3 regions of the Streptomyces sp. NPDC001985 genome follow, and region 1 is predicted to be linked to each of the others. Evidence: riboswitches for the same ligand, from Rfam matches in the RefSeq annotation. Region 1 holds a riboswitch; each other region holds the start of a gene.
The links. Region 1 has a riboswitch for cyclic di-AMP ahead of ABT122_RS17770 (C40 family peptidase). Riboswitches for the same ligand answer to the same signal wherever they lie in the genome.

Region 1 (7,089 bases):
CCCAGGAAGACCGAGTTGACCAGGTGCAGCGCCAGCGGCTGGAGCGAGCGCAGATGCACCTCGCGCCCGCCCGCGAGCCGTACCTCCACATCCGGGCAGACGAACCGCACCATCGCCAGAATCCGCAGACACCGCTGCGGGGTGAGGTTCCACTCCTTCGCCAGCGGAGTTCCCTCGAAGGGGATCAGAAAGTTCACCGGCACCGAGTCCGGGTCGAGTCCGCGCAGCGCGAAGACCACATCGACGAGGTCCTCGTCCTTCTCGCCCATCCCCGCGATCAGACCGGAGCAGGGCGAGAGTCCCGCGCCCCGGGCCCGTTGCACCGTCTCCACCCGGTCGGCGTAGGTGTGGGTGGTGGTGATGGCGCCGTAGGTCGACTCGGAGGTGTTGAGATTGTGGTTGTAGGCGTCCGCGCCGGCCTGCCGCAGCCGCTCCGCCTGGCCGTCGGAGAGCAGTCCGAGACAGGCGCAGACCTCGACCCCCTCGTTCTGCTCCTTGATCGCCTCGATGGTCTTCGAGACCCGGTCGACATCGCGGTCGGTCGGGCCGCGCCCGCTGGCGACCAGACAGACCCGCTTGGCGCCGCCCGCCACCCCGGCCGCCGCCGCCTCGGACGCCTCGTCCGGCTTCAGCCAGGTGTACTTGAGGATCTCCGCCTTCGAGCCGAGCCGCTGGGAGCAGTAGGAGCAGTCCTCCGGGCAGAGCCCCGACTTGAGATTGACGAGATAGTTGAGTTTCACCCGCCGCCCGAACCACTGGCGGCGCACCCGGCCCGCCGCGGCCACCACATCGAGCAGCTCGTCGTCGGAGGTCGCCAGTACGGCGAGTGCCTCTTCACGGGTCGGCAGCTCGCGCCGAAGCCCCTTCTCCACCAGCGTGTTCAGCAGGTCCATGGCGCCGATCCTGACGTACGGCGCGCCGGTTGGGAAAGGCGGAACCCCACAACAGACCATGGTCGAGGTGTGTGTATGACCACATTCGGTCCGGGGTCCGGCCCGGTTAGGGTCTGTGCGCTGCCTACAAAACGCCCCGGTCAACGGGGGCGGCGCACCCGGCGGTGCGGACCGTACCAGAGCACCGGAAGAGGACCTCATCACCATGACCCAGGACCCTTTCGAGTGGATCGAGGACGAATCCGGCCACCGCCGCCGGGCGGGTCTGGTGCGCACCCTGCGGCCCCGCGCGGCCGACTGCGGTCTGCTCGACCTGGCGGGCAACGACTACCTCGGGCTCTGCCGCCACCCGGAGGTCACCGCCGCGGCGGCCGACGCGGCCCACCGCTGGGGCGCGGGCGCGACCGGCTCCCGGCTCGTCACGGGCAGCACCGCCCTCCACGCCGAACTGGAGGAGGAGATCGCCGCGTTCTGCGGATTCGACGCGGCCCTGGTGCTCTCCTCCGGCTACGCGGCCAATCTCGCCGCGCTGACCGCGCTGACCACCCGGGACTCGCTGATCGTCTCCGACGCGGGAAATCACGCGTCGATCATTGACGGCTGCCGGCTCTCCCGCGCGCGGACGGAGATCACCGCGCACGCCGACGCGGAAGCGGTGCGCGGGGTGCTCGGTGCCCACGCCGGGCGGCGCGCCCTGGTGGTCACCGACGGGGTGTTCTCGGTGGACGGGGACGCCGCCCCGCTGGCCGCTCTCGCCGGTGTCTGCCGCGAGCGGGGCGCGGCCCTGCTCGTCGACGACGCGCACGGTCTCGGCGTACTCGGCGAGGGCGGCCGCGGAGCGCCGCACGCGGCGGGCATCGCGGGCGGCGCGGGCGTCGTCGCGACGCTCACCCTCTCCAAGTCGCTCGGCAGCCAGGGCGGGGTGGTCCTCGGCCCGGCCGCCGTGATCGACCATCTGGTCAACACCGCGCGCACCTTCATCTTCGACACGGGTCTGGCACCGGCCGCCGCCGGGGCCGCGCTGGCCGCGCTGCGCCTGCTGCGGCGCGAGCCGGAGCGCGCGGCCAGGGTGCGTACGGTCGCGATGGCCCTGCACCGGGGGCTGACGGAACGGGGCCTGACGTCCGTACGCCCCGACGCGGCCGTGGTCTCCGTGCATGCGCCCTCGCCGGGCGCCGCGGTGGAGTGGGCCGCGAACTGCCGGGCCGCCGGTCTCGCCGTTGGCTGCTTCCGGCCCCCTTCGGTGCCGGACGGTGTCTCACGGGTGCGGCTGACGGCCCGGGCGGATCTGACCGATCAGCAGATCGCCCGGGCGGTGGCGGCGGTGGCCGGGGCCGCGCCGGTCAGCTGACGCTCTCGGTTCCCATGGCGGTGAGGAAGCGGCTCCACGCACGGGCGGAGAAGCGCAGCGGGCGCCGGCCCGTGTCCTTGGAGTCCCGTACGGCCAGGATGCCGTCCGGCGCCAGCAGGGCCGCCTCGACGCAGTTGTTCTTCGCCGTGCTGCGGCTGCTCCGCCGCCACACCAGACCTTCGGGCACGGGGTGTTCACGCATGAGGCCCTCCTAGGCGCCGCCTGCCAGGGCGGCGATCAGATCCAGGGATTCGACCGGTGGGAGCGCGCGCCTCTGCATCGTCGCGAAGGCGGCGCTGTACACCGCGAGATCCTCTGCCCGCTCCAGCGAGACGCTACGCGTCAAGTGGTCAAGAATGACCACATCCAGATCAGAGGTGCTCGGAAACGAGAAGATAACGAAAGATCCCGTCTGCCCCGCGTATCCGCCGGCGGAGAACGGCACCACCTGGAGCCGTACACAGGGCAGCTCCGACGCCGCGGCCAGCGCCCGCAGTTGCGCCCGCATCACCCCGGGGCCGCCCACCTCGCGCCGCAGCACCGCCTCGTCGAGCACCACACTCAGCGCGGGCGGCCTGGGGCCGCGCAGCACCTCCTGGCGGGCGATCCGCACCTCCGCGAGCGAGTCGACGGTCGCGTCGGGGAGATCCGCGAGCGTCGCCCGGGTCACCGCCCGGGCGTACTCGGCGGTCTGGAGCAGCCCCGGCACCGCCGAGGTCTCCACCGTGCGCACGGCGCGCGCCTGCGACTCCAGGCTGATGAAGTCGCGGTACTCGGCGGGCAGCAGCGACCGGTAGGCGTGCCACCAGCCGTCCCCGCCGCCGTCCGCGGCGTCCGCCAGGGTCTCCAGCAGCAGCCGGGGGCCGGGGTCGGCGACCCGGTACAGATCGAGCAGCAGCCGCACATCGCCCGCCTTCACCCCGCTGGCGCCGGTCTCGATCCGGCTCACCTTCGACTGGTGCCAGCCGGCCAGTTCCGCCGCGCCGCGGCTGGTGAGCCGGGCGGCCACCCGCGCTCTGCGGAGTTCCTCGCCGAGCCTGCGGCGGCGCACCGCCGGACCGTGGCGCATCGGGGCTTCCTTCCGTCGATCCGTCGAACGCTGTCGGTTCGCCCGCGATCCAAGTGGGTGGAGCCGCCAAATCCGGTCCTTCGTCGCAGAGTTCACCGCATCGAGCGACAGATATATGCATATCTTGGGGGATCGCCCCTTCTGGGGAGGGGATGAGTGGCACTCTGGCGATCAGCGCAATCCGTGGCCGCCCGCGCAATCCCTCCGCTTCGAGTTCGGAGCCCGGCCGCGGTGGGAAAGGGACAGCGTCGCCATGGCAGACCTTCAGGAAGCCTCCGTCACCCTGCCGAGCGATCCCGCTTCGGTCTCCGTGGCACGGACATTCGTCGCCGACGTCGTCTCCGAGTGGGGCCTGCCGGCCGGGGGCGCGGCCGTGGAGACGATCCGGCTGATCGTCTCGGAGCTGGTGACCAATGCGGTCCAGCACACCTTCGGCCAGTCGCCCACCTTCACGGTGGACCTGGAGCTGGAGCGGGACGAGAGGCTGCGCATCGGGGTGACCGACAGTCACCCGCGCTGGCCCCAGCGGCTGCCCGCCGCCGTGCGGCAGGACAACGGCCGGGGGATGGTGATCGTCCGCGCGCTCACGGCGGAGAGTGGCGGCAGGCTCAGCGTCACACCCACCCGGGAGGGCGGGAAGACGGTCTGGATCGCCCTGCCGTGGCCGGCCGGGACGTCCGGCTGAGCGGCACCCGGCCTGCGCGGCAGGCCGGGCGTCGGGGCTCCCGCGTCCGGCGCGGGAGGCCAGGTCGTGGCCGCGACCTGGCTCCCCGGCCGGGCGGCGGGGCCCGGTGGCGGGCCGCCGGGGGTCCACCCGGCGGCCCGCACGGGCTCACTGCCGGTCCGTCAGCGCACCCGGCCGTACTTGACGCTCTTGCTCCAGATCTTGTCCAGCTTCACCCAGGACCCCTTCTTGGGCGAGTGCCAGATCTTTCCCTTACCGGCGTAGATGCCCACGTGGTAGACGTAGCCGCCGGAGTGGAAGAACACCAGGTCCCCGGCCTTGCGCCCGGAGGCCGACACGCGCTTGGTCTTGTTGTACTGCTGCTGGGCGGTGCGGGGCAGCTTCTTGCCCGCTCTCTTGTACGAGTAGAGCGTGAGCCCCGAGCAGTCGAAGCGGGACGGCCCGGTTCCTCCGTACCGGTAGGGCGCTCCCTTCTTGGAGGCCGCCACCTTGAGCGCCTTGCCCGCGTGGGACGTGGCGGCGTGCGCCTCGCTCGTGCCGCCCGGCACGAGCAGCGAACCGCCGAGGGCGGCGAGGGTGAGGGCCGATACGGCCCCCGCCCGGCTCATCAGAAACGGGACGTTTGTCTGCGCAGTCATGCGCAACCCTTCGTCAGCCGCCTGTGAAGGATGACCTGTCGGGTTCGGGCGGACGAAGGTGCCCGGCCGCGTGACGCGGCTTCACCCCGAGGGACGTCCGGACTTTCCGGCTGCCCCGTACTGCTCGGGTCCTCCACTCCTGCCGAAGCACTTCCATCGACCAGTCATCCGAAGCGGCGGCAGGACTCGGCGTCCGCTCGGACCGCCCCGCCGAGGTGACGGGGGCTTGTCGTCCCAGGGATCTTGACCCACGACATGGCGGAATTCCGAGCGGAAACGGCGTTATGTGAGTTTTAACACCCTTGGTCCGTTCAGGTGGACATGGCCTCCGGACGGTCCGGCCCTCGACACCCGAGCATGCCCGCACCAGGGCCGGAATAGAGCATTCCGAGAGATTGGCCACGGTGATGCGCAACTCGACCGTAGTTGGCGCCGAGGCCGCGAGTACATCAAAAGGAGTAGCTCGACCGTCACCCGTATGGCGGTTGACGAGGTTCCGCCGACCGCTCCGATTCGTCCGTTCCCGGGGGTTCACCGAGGGATGTACCGCTCACCGGTACTCGGCTCACCGGTTATTGGTTCGGTAAAGAAACAGCCGTACGGCCTGTTGCCGGTAGCACGTCAACCGCGAGGATCGCGGAGTACCCATGACAGAGAGGCAGTTCCAGGTGAGACGTACAGCGGTGTTCGGCGCGACCGGCACTCTGATGGCGGGCGCGCTCATAGCCGGGGCGATAGCCGCCCCGGTCGCCCAGGCCGAGGCCCGGCACTCAGGGGGGTCCGAGGCGCGCGGTGTCCAGATCGCGGCCGAACGCGCCGCCCGGCAGGGCATCGACTGGGCCGACTGTCCCGCCGACTGGGGACTCGCCAAGCCCATCCAGTGCGGCACGGTGACGGTTCCGCTCGACTACGCCCGCCCGAACGGCCGGCAGATCGAGCTGACCGTCGACCGCATCGGCAACACCGGCACCAAGGAGGAGCGCCAGGGCGCGCTCCTCTACAACCCCGGCGGCCCCGGCGGCTCGGGACTCCGCTTCCCCACCCGGGTCACCGGCAAGAACCCGCTCTGGGTGAACACCGCCAAGGCGTACGACTTCGTGGGCTTCGACCCGCGCGGCGTCGGCCGCTCCACCCCCATCTCCTGTGTCGACCCGCAGGAGTTCGTCAAGGCCCCCAAGGCCGACCCGGTCCCCGACAGCGAGGCCGACAAGCGCGCCCAGCGCGCACTCGCCGCCGCGTACGCGGACGGCTGCGCCGAGCGCAGCGGCTGGATGCTGCCGCACATGACCACCCCCAACACCGCCCGTGACCTCGATGTCATCCGGGCCGCCCTGGGCGAGCGGAAGCTCAACTTCCTGGGTGTCTCCTACGGCAGCTATCTGGGCGGGGTGTACGCGACCCTCTTCCCCGGCCATGTCCGCCGGATGGTCGTCGACAGTGTGGTGAATCCCTCACGGGAGAAGATCTGGTACCAGGCCAACCTGGACCAGGACGTCGCCTTCCAGATGCGCTGGGACGACTGGAAGAGCTGGATCGCCGCGAACGACGCCACCTACCGCCTCGGTGACACCCCCGAGAAGGTCGAGCGGCAGTGGCTCACCCTGCGCGCCGACGCCAAGCGCGCCCCGCTCGGCGGAGTCGTCGGCCCGGCCGAGCTGACCGGCTTCTTCCAGGGCGCGCCCTACTACGACTCCTCCTGGGCGCCGGTCGCCCGGCTCTGGAGCAAGTACGTGGCCGGTGACACCCGGCCGCTGATCGACGCCGCGTCGCCGGACCTCTCCGACACCGCCGGCAACATCCGCTCCGAGAACAGCAACGCCGTCTACACGGCTGTCGAGTGCGCGGACGCCAAGTGGCCCACCAGCTGGAAGAAGTGGGACCGCGACAACACCCGGCTCCACCGCGACTACCCCTTCATGACCTGGGCCAACGCCTGGATGAACCTGCCGTGCGCGACCTGGTCCACCCAGCAGCACACCCCGGTGGACGTCAGGAGCGGCAAGGGCCTGCCGGGCGTGCTCATCGTGCAGGCCGAGCGGGACGCGGCCACCCCGGTCGCCGGCGCCTACGAGCTGCACAAGCGGCTCAAGGGCTCGCGGGTGATCCTGGAGAAGGGCGCCGGTTCGCACGGCGTCACCGGGATCGTCAACGCCTGTGTCAACCAGCGCGTCGACGCCTATCTCCTCAACGGGACCCTGGACAGCCGCAATGTGACGTGCGAGCCGCACGCCGCGCCGAAGCCGTAATCCTCCCCGCCGCACCCGGGACAGGGGCCGCCGTCACCGGCGGCCCCTGTGTCATGTCCCGTCCCGGGCGCTCTCCCGGCTTCCGTCCCGGCCCCCGTCCCGCTTCCGGCCGCGGGCCTTCCTCGCCTGTTCCAGCTCCGCCTTGACGTCCGCCGCGTACCGGTCCACGTACTCCTGTCCCGAGAGCCCGAGGATCGCGTACATGAT
Region 2 (7,089 bases), on a different contig from region 1:
ATCTGGACGCGGCGACCCTCGACGACGCCCGCGCCTTCTTCCGTACGTACTACGCGCCGAACAACGCCGTGCTCTCCGTTGTCGGGGACATCGACCCGGAGCGGACCCTCGCCTGGATCGAGAAGTACTTCGGTTCGATCCCCTCCCACGACGGCAAGCAGCCCCCGCGCGACGGCTCCCTCCCGGAGAACATCGGCGAGCAGCTGCGCGAGGTCGTGGAGGAGGACGTCCCGGCGCGGGCGCTGATGGCCGCCTACCGGCTCCCGCACGACGGCACCCGCGAGTGCGACGCCGTCGATCTGGCGCTCACGGTGCTCGGCGGCGGCGAGTCCTCCCGGCTGCACAACCGGCTGGTCCGCAGGGACCGCACCGCCGTCGCGGCCGGCTTCGGGCTGCTGCGGCTCGCCGGGGCCCCCTCGCTGGGCTGGCTGGACGTGAAGACCTCCGGCGGCGTCGAGGTCCCGCAGATCGAGACCGCCGTCGACGAGGAGCTGGCCCGGTTCGCCGATGAGGGCCCGACCCCCGAGGAGATGGAGCGCGCCCAGGCCCAGCTGGAGCGCGAGTGGCTGGACCGCCTCTCCACCGTCGCGGGCCGCGCCGACGAACTCTGCCGGTACGCGGTGCTCTTCGGGGACCCGCAGCTGGCGCTGACCGCCGTCGACCGGGTCCTCGACATCACCGCCGACGAGGTGCGCGCGGTCGCCGCGGCCCGGCTGCGCCCCGACAACCGGGCGGTGCTGGTGTACGAGCCGGTGGCCGCCGACGCCGATGCCGACGACCCGTCCGACACGACCGAGCAGAGCGACGACGAAGAAGGGGCGCGCCAGTGACCGACGCCGCCGAGCCGCTGACCACCATGGAGTTCCACCCGCAGCCGCAGGCCGGGGAGGCCAGGCCCTGGGCGTTCCCCGCCCCCGACCGCGGCACCCTGGACAACGGCCTGACCGTGCTGCGCTGTCACCGCCCCGGACAGCAGGTCGTGGCGGTCGAGGTCTCCCTCGACGCGCCGCTCGACGCCGAGCCCGAGGGCCTCGACGGCATTGCCACGATCATGGCGCGGGCGCTCTCGGAGGGCACCGACAAGCGCTCCGCCGAGGAGTTCGCCGCCGAGCTGGAGCGGTGCGGCGCCACGCTCGACGCACACGCCGACCACCCCGGTGTCCGGGTCTCGCTGGAGGTCCCGGTCTCCCGGCTGCCCAAGGCGCTCGGGCTGGTGGCCGAGGCCCTGCGGGCCCCCGCGTTCCTCGACACCGAGATCGAGCGGCTGGTGCGCAACCGGCTGGACGAGATCCCGCACGAGACGGCCAACCCGGGCCGCCGGGCCGCCAAGGAGCTGTACCGGCAGCTCTTCCCGGAGTCCCTGCGGATGTCCCGTCCGCGCCAGGGCACCGAGGAGACCGTCGCCCGGATCGACGCGGCGGCCGTGCGCGCCTTCTACGAGGCGCATGTCCGCCCCGCCACCGCCACCGCGGTGATCGTCGGCGATCTCGCCGAGGTCGATGTCGACGCCGTGCTCGCCGAGACCCTCGGCGAGTGGACGGGCGACACCGCGGACCTGCGCCCCGTGCCGGCGGTCACCGCCGACGACACCGGCCGGGTGGTCGTCGTGGACCGCCCCGGCGCGGTCCAGACCCAGGTGCTGATCGGACGGGTCGGCGCGGACCGCCACGACCGGGTCTGGCCCGCCCAGGTGCTCGGCACCTACTGCCTCGGCGGCACGCTGACCTCCCGGCTCGACCGGGTGCTCCGCGAGGAGAAGGGCTACACCTACGGTGTGCGCGCCTTCGGCCAGGTGCTGCGCTCCGCCCCGGACGGCTCGGGCGTCTCCCTGCTCGCCATCAGCGGCTCGGTGGACACCCCCAACACCGGCCCGGCCCTCGACGATCTGTGGAAGGTGCTGCGGACCCTGGCGGCCGGCGGGCTCACCGACGCCGAGCGGGATGTGGCGGTGCAGAACCTGGTGGGCGTCGCCCCGCTGAAGTACGAGATGGCCGCCTCCGTCGCGGGCACGCTGGCCGACCAGGTCGAGCAGCACCTCCCCGACGACTACCAGGCCCAGCTCTACGTCCGGCTGGCCGAGACCGGCACGGTGGAGGCGACGGTCGCGGTGGTCAACGCCTTCCCGCAGGACCGGCTGGTCACGGTCCTGGTGGGGGACGCCGCGCAGATCGCGGAGCCCGTCAAGGCCCTCGGTATCGGTGAAGTGACCGTCGTCACCGGCTGATCGGGACGGATGAGGGAACCCCGGCGGCCACGGGTGCCGGGGTTCCCTCATCTGGCTGCCATATGTCCCTTTTGATCGTTTGTCATGGGGAAGATGCCTTTCTGGGCTGTGGCATGTGCAACAAAAGCAGCTCTTTGTTTGGCGGAGGGAAGATCCCGCGCTTAGCGTCGGTCCGGCTGTTCGCCCGCACGACGCCGCACCCGTGGCACGGGCAGCCATCGCCGAATCCCCCAGGGCGCGAGTCCGGGGAACCGGGGACCCACCGTCCCAGGGGTGAATCGAGCGCCTTCGCCGCCATGCGGAGGGGCCCGTAGGAGACCTTCCTGCTCCGAACCCGTCAGCTAACCCGGTAGGCGAGAAGGAAGGAAAGGACCAGCCTCTCCATGGCGTTGACCCGCCCCACCGGGAAACACCGTGCGCCTGGCCGGATGACGCGCAGAAGCGCGAGCATCGCCGGTGTCGCCACCCTCGCCACCACCGGAGTCTGCGGAACCCTCGCCGCCCCGGCCCACGCCGCCGGATCGGGCGCGCCGTCCCTGGAGGACACCGGATCGCTGATGATCATCAGCGCCGACGCCGACGCGGACTCCCTCGCCGACGAGGTCGCCGACCAGGCGGCCACCCAGAAGTCCGCGGCCGTCGCCCGGGTCCAGGCCGCCGAGGAGGCCCAGCGCAGGGCCGACGAGCGGGCCCGTGAGGCCCGTGCGGCCGAGGAGCGCGCCGCCCGTGAGGCAGAGCGCCGCCGGCTCAACACCTTCCAGTCCCCCGTCGCCGGTTCCCATGTCTCCACCGGCTACCGCGCCGGCGGCTCCCTCTGGTCCTCCGGCAGCCACTCCGGCATCGACTTCCACGCCCCCCACGGCACCCCCGTGATGTCGGTCGGCATGGGCACGGTCGTGGAGGCGGGCTGGGGCGGCGCCTATGGCAACAACGTCGTCATCAGGATGAACGACGGCTCCTACACCCAGTACGGCCATCTGGCGTCCATCGGTGTCACGGCGGGCCAGAGCGTCGTGGCGGGCCAGCAGATCGGCCTCGCGGGCTCCACGGGCAACTCCACCGGGCCCCACCTCCACTTCGAGGCCAGAGGCGGCGCCGACTACGGCTCCGACATCGACCCGGTCGCCTATCTGCGCGCCCACGGAGTCTCCCTCTGACACCACCGCGCCGGGCCCGGCGGCGTCCCGTCGGACGCCCGGCGCCCCCGGAGCGCGGCCGGCCCGCACCGTCATCCCACCGAAGGCCCCGGCGGCAGCGCGCCGGGGCCTTCGGCGTGCCGCCGCCCGGTCCGGGGCTGCGGCCGGGTGGCGGCCGGGGTGGCGGCCGGAAGGAATCCCCGGCCGTCGAGAGGCCATCGGAAAACGGGGGCCGCTGCAATAGAGTCGCCGAACAGACGTCAGACCGGCTGCGTTCCACGCGGAGTGAGCGGATGAAGGCGGAGGTTCGGTGATGCGCGTTCCCGCGCACTCGGTAGGCACGGCGCTCCGCGACGACATCGTCTCCGGGGTGTTCCCGCGCGGCGGCCGGCTCGCGGAGGAGCAGCTCGCCCGCCGCTACGGAGTCTCCCGCATCCCGGTGCGCGAGGCCCTGCGCACCCTGGAGTCCGAGGGCTTTGTCGTCATCCGCAGACACGCCGGTGCCCAGGTCGCCGAGCCCACCGAGCAGGAGGCCGCCGATCTGCTGGAGGTCAGGGCGCTGCTGGAGCCGCTGGGCGCGGCCCGCGCCGCCCGGCGGCGCACCGAGGCACACCTCAAGGTGCTGCGCGGCCTGGTCCGCCTCGGCCAGGAGCGGGCCCGCCGGGGGCAGAGCCAGGACCTGCGGGCCCTCGCCGGCTGGTTCCACGAGACCCTGGCCGGGGCCTCCGGGAGCCCGGGGCTGATCGCGCTGCTCACCCAGCTCCGGCACAAGATCGCCTGGATGTACGCGGTGCAGCCGCCGGCCGAGCCCGCGGCGTCCTGGGCCGAGTACGGGGCGATCGTGGACGCGGTGGCGCGCGGGGACGCGGAGCGGGCGCGGGCGCTCACCGCGCTGCACGCCGAGCGCACCGCCGGGGCGCACCGGCTGCGGAGCGCGGAACCGGCTCGCCCGGCGCACCGATCCGTGACGACGGCGCGCGTCCGGAACTAGGGACTGAGTGGGGCTGGGTCCGGTGCCGTGCGGCGCGAGGCGGAGGATGGGGTCACTGCGGGGCGGGCAGGGGTGACGGACGACACCGCGGCGAGGTGCGGTGCCGGGGCGCGCGAGCCCAGCGAGATCCACACGACATACCCCGGCGGAGGGGTGCGACGGCCCGTCACGGCTCTCCGGCGGGCCGCTCAGGGAACGCCGTGCCCGGTGCTCCCGGATTCGGCGGGCGGGGTGCCCTCCCGGCGCCCGGCTGTGCGACGGTGCGGTGGTGTGCCCGGATTCCGTGCCGTGCGGGCCGGACTCCTGCCGGGTGGTCATCCGGACATGCGGTCCCGGGGCCCGGTGTCCGGTGTTCAGTGCCCGGTGTTCGTCCGGGTGTACGGCTCGGAAGCCGGCCGCGTCGGCCGAGACGGTCGTGGGCCGCGCATCCGGCAAGGCGCGGGGCCGGGAACGGCGATGGCCGGGGAGTCCCCGTCGGGGGTTCCCCGGCCACACTGCCCGCGCTATCGGGTCAGACCGTCTCCGGAAGCTCTTCCAGCCCCTCGGCCACCAGCTTGGCCAGCCGGTCCAGGGCGGCTTCCGCGCCCTCCGCGTCGGACGCGAGCACGATCTCCTCGCCGCCCTGGGCGCCCAGGCCCAGCACCGCGAGCATGGAGGCGGCGTTGACCGCGTTGCCGTCGGCCTTGGCGATCGTGACCGGGACGCCGGAAGCCGATGCGGCCCGGACGAAGATGGAGGCGGGTCGGGCGTGAAGGCCCTCGGCCCAGCCGACATGGACGCGGCGCTCAGCCATGGTGTTGCCCTTCAATGAAATCGGTTGTCTAGACCAGTGTGCCATGGTATGAAGATCGACTGCCGCAGGTCCCGGAACGGCGGGCCACCCGGCCCCGGCACCCGGTCCCGACGGCCCTCCCCGCCCCCGTGAACCCCCGCCCGGCGGGAGCGCGCCGTACGCTTTCGGCATGCACACGCGGCCGGAGCAGACCTACCCCGATCACTGGGAAGCGGACGTGGTGCTGCGCGACGGGGGCACCGCGCGCATCCGCCCCATCACCACCGAGGACGCCGAGCGGCTGGTCAGCTTCTACGAGCAGGTCTCGGACGAGTCCAAGTACTACCGCTTCTTCGCGCCCTACCCCCAGCTCTCCGCCAAGGATGTCCACCGGTTCACCCATCACGACTACGTGGACCGGGTGGGGCTCGCGGTCACGGTGGGCGGCGAGTTCATCGCGACCGTCCGCTACGACCGGATCGACGCGCGGGGGCGTCCGGCGAGCGCCCCCGCCGACCGGGCCGAGGTCGCCTTTCTCGTCCAGGACGCCCATCAGGGGCGGGGGGTGGCCTCCGCCCTCCTCGAACACATCGCCGCGGTCGCCCGCGAGCGCGGCATCCGGCGGTTCGCGGCCGAGGTGCTCCCCGCGAACACCAAGATGATCAAGGTGTTCCGGGACGCCGGATTCACCCAGAAGCGCAGCTTCGAGGACGGCTCCGTCCATCTCACCCTCGATCTCGAACCCACCGCGAAGTCCCTCGCCGTGCAGCGCGCCCGGGAGCAGCGGGCCGAGGCCCGCTCCGTGCAGCGGCTGCTCGCCCCCGCGTCGGTCGCGGTGATCGGGACCGGCCGGGAGCCGGGCGGCCTGGGCCGGACCGTGCTGCGCAATCTGCTCGCCGCCGGATACACCGGCCGGGTCCGCGCCGTGAACCTCGCCTTCCCCGCCACCACGCGGGAGGTGGACGGAGTGCCCGCCTTCCGGTCCGTCGCCGACGCCGTGGCCGACGCGGGGGAACCCGTGGACCTCGCGGTCGTCGCGGTTCCGGCGGAGCGGGTGCCCGAGGTGGTCGCCGACTGCGGCGAACACGGGGTGCGCGGGCTCGTGGTGCTCTCCGCCGGCTACGCGGAGAGCGGGGTCGAGGGCCGGGCGCGCCAGCGGGACCTGGTCCGCCAGGCCCGCTCGTACGGGATGCGGATCATCGGCCCGAACTCGTTCGGGATCATCAGCACGGCCGAGTCCGTACGGCTCAACGCCTCGCTCTCGCCGCAGGCGCCGGAGCGGGGACGGATCGGGCTCTTCACCCAGTCCGGGGCGATCGGTATCGCGCTGCTGTCGGGGCTGCACCGCCGCGGGGCGGGGCTGTCCACCTTCATCTCGTCCGGGAACCGGGCGGACGTCTCCGGCAACGACTTCCTCCAGTACTGGTACGAGGACCCGGACACCGATGTCGTCCTGCTCTACCTGGAGTCGATCGGCAACCCGCGCAAGTTCACCCGGCTCGCGCGGCGGACGGCGGCCGTCAAGCCGGTCGTGGTGGTCAAGGGCGCCCGGCACAGCGGCAGCGAGCCGCCCGGGCACGCGGTGGTGGTGACCAGGATTCCGGACGCGGCCGTCGGCGCGCTGCTGCGCCAGGCGGGGGTGATCCGGGTCGACACGGTCACCGAGCTGATCGACGCGGGCCTGCTGCTCGCGGGCCAGCCGCTGCCCGCGGGCCCCCGGGTGGCGATCCTCGGCAACTCCGAGTCGCTCGGGCTGCTGACGTACGACGCCTGCCTCGCGGAGGGGCTGCGGCCGATGCCGCCGCTCGATCTGACCACGGAGGCGACGCCGGCCGACTTCCGGGCCGCGCTCACCCGGGCGCTGGCGGACGAGGGGTGCGACGCCGTGGTGGTGACGGCGATCCCCTGGGTCGGAGAGAACGGCGAGCCGGAGTCGGGCGACGGCGAGGTGCTGGCCGCCGCCCTG
Region 3 (7,089 bases), on a different contig from region 1:
GGGCACGTCAGGTAGTACAGCGTGGGGAAGGGGGTGCCGTCGGGCAGCCGGGGCGCGGTCTCGACGACATCCGGCAGCCCGCACGGGCAGCGGTGCGCGATGGTGCGCAGCCCGCGCGGCGGGCGGCCGAGCTGTTCCTTGAAGGCCGCGATGTCGGCGTCGGTGGGCTCGGTCGGGTCGGTGTGGGGAGGAGGGGTTTCCATGCCTGCCTTGGCTCTGCGTTTCGCTGTCTCGGCCGGCGGTACGGCGGTGTGGGTGCCGTGCCGCCCGCGTGCTGCCGGTACGGACGGCGTACCGGCGGGGGGTCTCAGTTGCGGTCGGCGCTGTCCACGCCCTCCCAGACATGGGAGTACCAGGCGCGGTCGTCCGAACCGTCCCGGTCGCGCCGCTGCTGTGCGGCCTCCGGGTCGATCATCGTGTATCCGGTCTCGCCGGGCATCACATAGTGCAGATGCTCCCGGGCGAGGCGCCGGACGTACATCTCGTCCTGGAGCCGCGCCTTCTCGTCCCGGAGCCGCTCGACCTGGTCCGACGCCTCCGCCAGCCGCTCGCGCTGCTCCGCCATGTCCCCGCGCTGGGAGACGTACTGCCGCATCGGGTACGCGAGGGCGACCACCAGGGAGCAGACCACGAGCGCGAGGAACGCCGCCCGGCCGGTGAGCCGGGAGCGGCGGGCCTGGCGCCGGGTCTGGGAGCGGTAGACACGGGCGGCGGTCTGCTCGCCGAGCAGCCTCAGCCTGGTCGCGGTGGAGAACCGGTCCCGGTCCTTCCCGGCCATGTCGTTCCGCCTCCCCTGCTCCGGTGCGTTCCCTCGCGTACACGCGTACGTCCCCGGACACGGTACGGGACCGGGGCCGGGGACGTGCGGAGGACCGGCCGACCGACGGGGCGGGCCCGGGGGCCGGACCCGTCGGCCGGGTGGTGTCAGCCCTTGAAGCGGGGGAACGCGCTCCGGCCCGCGTACACCGCGGCGTCGTCGAGGATCTCCTCGATGCGCAGCAGCTGGTTGTACTTGGCGACGCGCTCGGAGCGCGCCGGGGCGCCGGTCTTGATCTGGCCGCAGTTGGTGGCGACGGCCAGGTCGGCGATGGTGACGTCCTCGGTCTCGCCGGAGCGGTGGGACATCATGCACTTGAAGCCGCTGCGCTGGGCCAGCTCCACGGCGTCCAGGGTCTCGGTCAGCGAGCCGATCTGGTTGACCTTGACCAGCAGCGCGTTGGCGGAGCCCTCGTCGATGCCGCGGGCGAGACGCTCGGGGTTGGTGACGAAGAGGTCGTCGCCGACGATCTGGACCTTGGTGCCCAGCTTGTCGGTGAGGACCTTCCAGCCGGCCCAGTCGTCCTCGAAGAGCGGGTCCTCGATGGAGACGAGCGGGTAGGCCGCCACCAGCTCCTCGTAGTACTCGGTCAGCTCGGCGGCCGAGAGGGACTTGCCCTCGAACTCGTAGACGCCGTCCTTGTAGAACTCGGAGGCGGCGACGTCGAGGGCGAGCGCGATGTCCCGGCCGGGGGCGTAGCCGGCTTCCTTGATGGCCTCAAGGATCAGGTCCAGCGCGGCGCGGTTGGAGTCGAGGTTCGGCGCGAAGCCGCCCTCGTCGCCGAGGCCGGTGGAGAGGCCCTTCTGCTTCAGGACCTTCTTGAGGGTGTGGTAGACCTCGGTGCCCCAGCGCAGCGCCTCGGAGAAGGACTCCGCGCCGATCGGGGCGATCATGAATTCCTGGATGTCCACATTGGAGTCGGCGTGCGAGCCGCCGTTCAGGATGTTCATCATCGGAACGGGCAGCAGGTGCGCGTTCGGGCCGCCGAGGTAGCGGAAGAGCGGCAGGTCGGACGCCTCGGAGGCGGCGTGCGCCACGGCGAGCGAGACGCCGAGGATGGCGTTGGCGCCGAGCGAGGACTTGTCCGGGGTGGCGTCCAGGTCGAACATGGCCTGGTCGATCAGGCGCTGCTCGGTGGCGTCGTAGCCGACCAGCTCGGGGCCGATCTGCTCGATGACGGCGAGGACGGCCTTCTCGACACCCTTGCCCTGGTAACGGTTCTGGTCGCCGTCGCGAAGCTCAAGGGCTTCGAAGGCACCGGTGGAGGCGCCGGACGGGACAGCAGCACGGCCGGTGCTGCCGTCGTCGAGGCCAACCTCGACCTCGACCGTGGGATTGCCTCGGGAGTCCAGGATTTCCCGGGCTACGACGACGTCGATGGACGGCACGAGCATCTCCTTCTGGGATGTGACGCGTGATGTGCAGGGTCTCATTGGCCTTGCGACAAGAGCCTAACCGGCGGCCGGGTGTCGTCCGTCGGATGCCCGCCCCCTGGGACGAACCTACCGATCGGTAACAGAACCGCCCGGCCGGATCGCGACAGACAAGGGGAGAGAAAAGAAAGAGGAGAGGAGAGGGGACAGAGGAAACCCCGGTCCGGCGCGATCGGGGGGAAGCGCGCCGGACCGGGGTGGTCCATCGGGGGCCGGCCCCCGGAGGGGGGTGCGGCCGGGGGGCCGGCTCCCGGAGCCGGGGGAGCCCGCCTCGGGTCAGCTCAGGTCGAGCTGCTGGCCCGGGTAGATGACATCGGCGTCACTGACGATGTCCTTGTTCAGCTCGTAGAGCTTCTCCCAGCCGCCGTCGACCTTCTCGGCGTCGGCGATGATGCTCAGGGTGTCGCCGGTCTTGACCTTGTACTCGCCGTCGCCCTTCTGGAAGCCCTGCGGCTTCGCGGCCGGCGCCGACTGCTGCTGCTGCGGGGCCGGGGCGGCCGACGGGCGCTCGGAGCGGGTCGTCGGGACCTCGGAGCGCTGCGGCTCCTGGGTCTGCTGCCGCGGCGCCGGGGTCGCGGCCTTGGGCTGCTCGGCCTTCGGCGCGGCCTTCTGGGTGGTGCCCGAGTCCGAGCCGCCACCGGTGTACGAGGCGTTGGAGAGGCCCACGCCACAGCTCGGCCAGGCACCCTTGCCCTGGCCCGCGAGGACCTTCTCGGCGGTCTGGATCTGCTGCGCCTTGCTGGCCTGGTCGGCGGTGGGGGCGAAGGCGGTACCGCCGTACGCGGCCCAGGTGGAGGCCGAGAACTGGAGGCCGCCGTAGTAACCGTTGCCGGTGTTGATGGACCAGTTGCCGCCGGACTCGCACTGGGCGACCTTGTCCCACTCGGCCGCGGTCGCGGCGGAGGCGGAGGAGGCGCCGATCAGCGGGGCCGCGACAGCGGCACCGGTCACACCGGCGAGCGTGACGATACGGGTGGCCTTGGAGGGGCGGCGGTGCTTGCCCTTGCCGGAAAACAGCATGGAGTTACTCCTCACCGACGCCTACGAGGTGAGCTGTCGGGTTCGGGCCAGATGAGTTGCCCGGCCGCGCGTCCTAGCGCGCGGCTTCACCCCTAGCCGGTACCGGCCGCTGTCCTCAGCGGCCGGGGCCCGGCACTTACCTTGGGTCCCCCGCTCCTGCCTTCGGCGCTCTCGCGTCGACTGTTCCCCCCGACCGGCGGCAGGATTCGGCGTGACGGTCGTTGGTGCCCGCGGTGGCGAGCGGTTCAGACCGTAGACACAGCTCTCCCCGATGTCCAAGAGAGAACATCGGGGAGAAATCGCCCATCCTGCCACTCCGGAAGGAGACGTTTTCGCAGGTCGGGCATGGAATGCGTGATTCCGGTTGGCCGGGTTGAGGAGTTGGGACGAAGAGACCCTTGTCTCATTTCCCCAGACCCGGACAAAGGAGCCCTAACTACCCGCGTTCCGCCGTGAGGTCGAGGCTCTGGCCGGGGTGGATCAGGTCCGGGTCGTCGCCGACGGCCTCGCGGTTCCCCTCGTACAGGGCGTTCCAGCCGCCCTCCAGCTTCCGCGCCTGGGCGATGGCCCAGAGGCTGTCGCCGGGGCGCACGGTGTAGGCGCCGTCCGGGGCGTCCGCCCCGGCGCCGTCGGCCGCCTTCCCGCCCTCACCGGCACCCGGGGCGGCGATCCCGTCCCGGGCGGAGCCGTCACCGCGCGAGATGTGGCCGGGATCGGCCTCCCGCCCCTTCGCCGTCTCCTCCGAAGCGGGTGAATCACCCGTTTTGGGCTCATGGTCGAGCTTGTCCGGCGGAGTGGCGCCGGGCCCGGTGGTTCCGGTCCCGGTCCCGGTGGATTCGCCCGTGCCGGGCCGGCCCGCCTCGGCCCGCTTCTCCTCGGCGGCCTCGCCCCGGTGCCTGCCCTTGCCCGCGGAACCGGAGCCGGCGTCCTGCTCCGCGCCCTTCTCCGCCTTCTTCTCCGGGGCGGCGCTCTTGGCGGGGCCGCGGGCCCCCGGACCCGTACCGGCGGATCTGTCGGCGCCGGAGCCCACGCCCTGGGTCTGTCCGGGCTCGGGGGTGCCGGACTTCCCGCCGGAGCGCCCGGACGGTTCGGACGCGCTCGCGGAGGGCTCGGGGGACGGCGAGGCCGTCGCGCCGTCCTTCTCCGCGCCGTCCTTGCCGCCGGGGATGAGCCCGGCCATCGCGGCACAGGCGGACCAGGCCTTGGCGCCCTCGGCCGCGAGCACCTTTTCGGCCACGGCTATCTGCTGGGAGCGGCTGGCGAGATCGGCGCGGGAGGCGTACTCCGTACCGCCGAAGGCCTCCCAGGTCCGCTGGGAGAACTGGAGTCCGCCGTAGTAGCCGTTGCCGGTGTCGGCGCTCCAGATGCCGCCGCTCTCGCACTCCGCGACCCGGTCCCACGTGGTGGTCTCGGCCGCGGTCGCGGAGCCCGCGCCGAGGAGCGGAATCGCGATGGCCGATCCCGTCACCCCTGCCGCGACAACGAGAGCCGGAGCCTGACGGGGTCGGCGATGTCGACCATTCCCGGAGAGCATGCGGTTGCCTTTCGCCTGACTGCTTGAGAGACGGGGGTGAACGTAGCGGCAGTCGAACACGCGTCACAAGTCGGTGCAGGGAAGATCACACAAAAGTCACAGTTCTGACGCTCCGTCAATCGACCCCGGGGTGAACCGCACCGGCAGGGTGCGCAATCCACGCATAATCAGCCCTCCGCGCCAGCGCAAATCGGCCGGATCGGCGGCGAGCCGAAGGTCCGGCAGCCTTCTGAGCAGGGTCGCGAGTGCGGTCTGGCCCTCCAGCCGGGCCAGTGGGGCCCCGAGGCAGTAGTGGATGCCGTGCCCGTACCCCAGATGCTGGTTGTCACGCCGGGAAAGGTCGAGTACGTCCGGTTCGGAGAATCGTTCCGGATCGCGGTCGGCCGCGGCCAGCACCACGAGCACCGGATCGCCCGTTCCGATCTCCTGGTCCCCGATCACCAGCGGCTCGGTGGCGAACCGCCAGGTGGCCATCTCCACCGGCCCGTCGTAGCGCAGCAGCTCCTCCACACCGGTCGCCAGCAGACCGGTCTCGCCCGCCGCCAGGGACGTCTGGAGCCGCTCGCGCTGCTCGGGGTGGGTCAGCAGGGCGTAGGCGCCGTTGCCGATCAGATTGACGGTGGTCTCGAACCCCGCGAAGAGCAGGATGAAGGCCATCGCGGCGGCCTCGTTCTCGGTGAGGTGCTCGCCGTGGTCGCTCGCCCGGATCAGACCGGAGATCAGATCGTCCCCGGGGTTCTCGCGCTTGCGGTGGATCAGCTCGACGAGATAGCCGCGGATCTTCTTCACCGAGCGGGCGACCCCGCCGCGCGGACCGCCGCCGTGACGGATCATCATGCCGGCCCAGTCGCGGAAGTCGTCCTGGTCCTCGCGGGGCACACCGAGCAGATCGCAGATGGCGTGGATGGGGAGCGGGAAGGCGAACTCGTGGATGAGATCCGCCTCGCCGCGCTCGATGAAGCCGTCGATGAAGCGGTCGGTCAGCTCCTGGACGCGGGGGGCGAACTCGGCGACCGTGCGCGGGGTGAACGCCTTGGAGACCAGCCGCCGCAGCCGGGTGTGGTCGGGCGGGTCGATATTGAGCAGATGGGTCATCAGCTCGGCCTTGCGCTCCCCGGGAATCCCCGTCTTCCCCCTGGCGTGCGCGGGCTCGTCGTGGTGCGCCGGGTTCTTCGACAGCCGCTGGTCGGCGAGGGCCTGGCGGGCGTCGGCGTACCGGGTCACCAGCCAGGCCTCGACCCCGCTGGGCAGCCGGGTGCGGTGGACCGGGGCGTGCTCGCGGAGGTGCGCGTAGGCGGGGTAGGGGTCGGTGGCGAACTCCCAGCTGAAGAGTTCGGGGACGGGGCCGGGGGCGGGGGTGCTGCTCACTCCCCGACGGTACCCGCGGGGCCGCCCCGGCGGCCCCCCGGGAGCCGGGGCGGTGGTCGGTCCGGCCCGGAGCGGGGCGGGCGGTCCGGAGCGGGAGGTCCGGCCCCGAGCGGGAGGCCCGGCCCGGAGCGGGGCGGGAGGCTCAGCCGGCCGCCCGGCCCTCCGCCGCCCGGATCGCGTCCCGGTAGACCCGGCCCGCCGCCCGCAGCGCCGCCTCCGGGTCCACCCCCTCCGCCTCCGCGCGCGCGGCGAGGGCGAGCAGCTCGTACCCGACGCCCGCGCCGGACGGCAGCGGCACGTCGAGACCGGCCGAGCGCACCCGGGAGGAGAGCTTCGCGGCGAGCGCCAGACCGGGCTGTCCGAGCGGTACGCCGTCGGTGACCGAGTCGCGCTGCTTCTCGACCGCCTTCGTCCGGAGCCAGAGGGCCTTCACCTCGTCCGGGGTCCCGGCGTGCTCGTCGCCGAAGACATGGGGGTGCCGGTGGATCAGCTTCTCCACGATCGTCCCCGCCACATCGTCGATCGAGAACGGCTCGTCCGCGTCGTCCTGGGCGATCCGGGCGTGGAAGACGACCTGGAGGAGGACGTCCCCCAGCTCCTCGCGCAGCTCGTCGCGGTCGCCGTCCTCGATCGCCTCCACCAGCTCGTACGCCTCCTCGATGCCGTACTTCGCCAGCTCGCGGTGGGTCCGGGTGGAGGACCAGGGGCACTCGGCGCGGATACGGTCCATGATCTGGACGAGATCGAGGAGACGGGCGCCGGGGAGGTCGTACGAGCCGGGGAGCAGCTCCAGGTCGGGCATCCGCTCACGGCCCGAGCCGGCGAGGCGGGCCAGGCCGTCGGTGAGCGCCCGGTCGCCCTCGCCGGAGGCGAGCACCACAACGGTGGCGCCGTCCCCGGCGCAGGCGTCCACCAGT

Region 2: linked by a shared signal. The riboswitch ahead of ABT122_RS01280 (M23 family metallopeptidase) and the one ahead of ABT122_RS17770 (C40 family peptidase) in region 1 are both predicted to bind cyclic di-AMP.
Region 3: linked by a shared signal. The riboswitch ahead of ABT122_RS21540 (transglycosylase family protein) and the one ahead of ABT122_RS17770 (C40 family peptidase) in region 1 are both predicted to bind cyclic di-AMP.

Annotation. Positions count from the first base shown of each region.
Region 1 is NZ_JBEOYB010000035.1:49,284-56,372, reverse strand. It holds gene bioB (biotin synthase BioB) at 1-893, opposite strand, end outside; gene ABT122_RS17790 (8-amino-7-oxononanoate synthase) at 1,099-2,244, shown strand; gene ABT122_RS17785 (DUF397 domain-containing protein) at 2,237-2,446, opposite strand; gene ABT122_RS17780 (helix-turn-helix domain-containing protein) at 2,456-3,313, opposite strand; gene ABT122_RS17775 (ATP-binding protein) at 3,567-3,998, shown strand; gene ABT122_RS17770 (C40 family peptidase) at 4,160-4,636, opposite strand; cyclic di-AMP (ydaO/yuaA leader) riboswitch at 4,640-4,796, opposite strand; gene ABT122_RS17765 (alpha/beta hydrolase) at 5,284-6,882, shown strand; gene ABT122_RS17760 (lysophospholipid acyltransferase family protein) at 6,934-7,089, opposite strand, start outside.
Region 2 is NZ_JBEOYB010000002.1:103,571-110,659, reverse strand. It holds gene ABT122_RS01290 (M16 family metallopeptidase) at 1-830, shown strand, start outside; gene ABT122_RS01285 (M16 family metallopeptidase) at 857-2,224, shown strand; cyclic di-AMP (ydaO/yuaA leader) riboswitch at 2,434-2,594, shown strand; gene ABT122_RS01280 (M23 family metallopeptidase) at 2,608-3,381, shown strand; gene ABT122_RS01275 (GntR family transcriptional regulator) at 3,674-4,351, shown strand; gene ABT122_RS01270 (HPr family phosphocarrier protein) at 4,863-5,144, opposite strand; gene ABT122_RS01265 (GNAT family N-acetyltransferase) at 5,314-7,089, shown strand, end outside.
Region 3 is NZ_JBEOYB010000047.1:40,061-47,149, forward strand. It holds gene ABT122_RS21525 (DUF501 domain-containing protein) at 1-203, opposite strand, end outside; gene ABT122_RS21530 (FtsB family cell division protein) at 308-778, opposite strand; gene eno (phosphopyruvate hydratase) at 925-2,211, opposite strand; gene ABT122_RS21540 (transglycosylase family protein) at 2,527-3,270, opposite strand; cyclic di-AMP (ydaO/yuaA leader) riboswitch at 3,274-3,448, opposite strand; gene ABT122_RS21545 (transglycosylase family protein) at 3,707-4,738, opposite strand; gene ABT122_RS21550 (cytochrome P450 family protein) at 4,901-6,172, opposite strand; gene ABT122_RS21555 (nucleoside triphosphate pyrophosphohydrolase) at 6,315-7,089, opposite strand, start outside.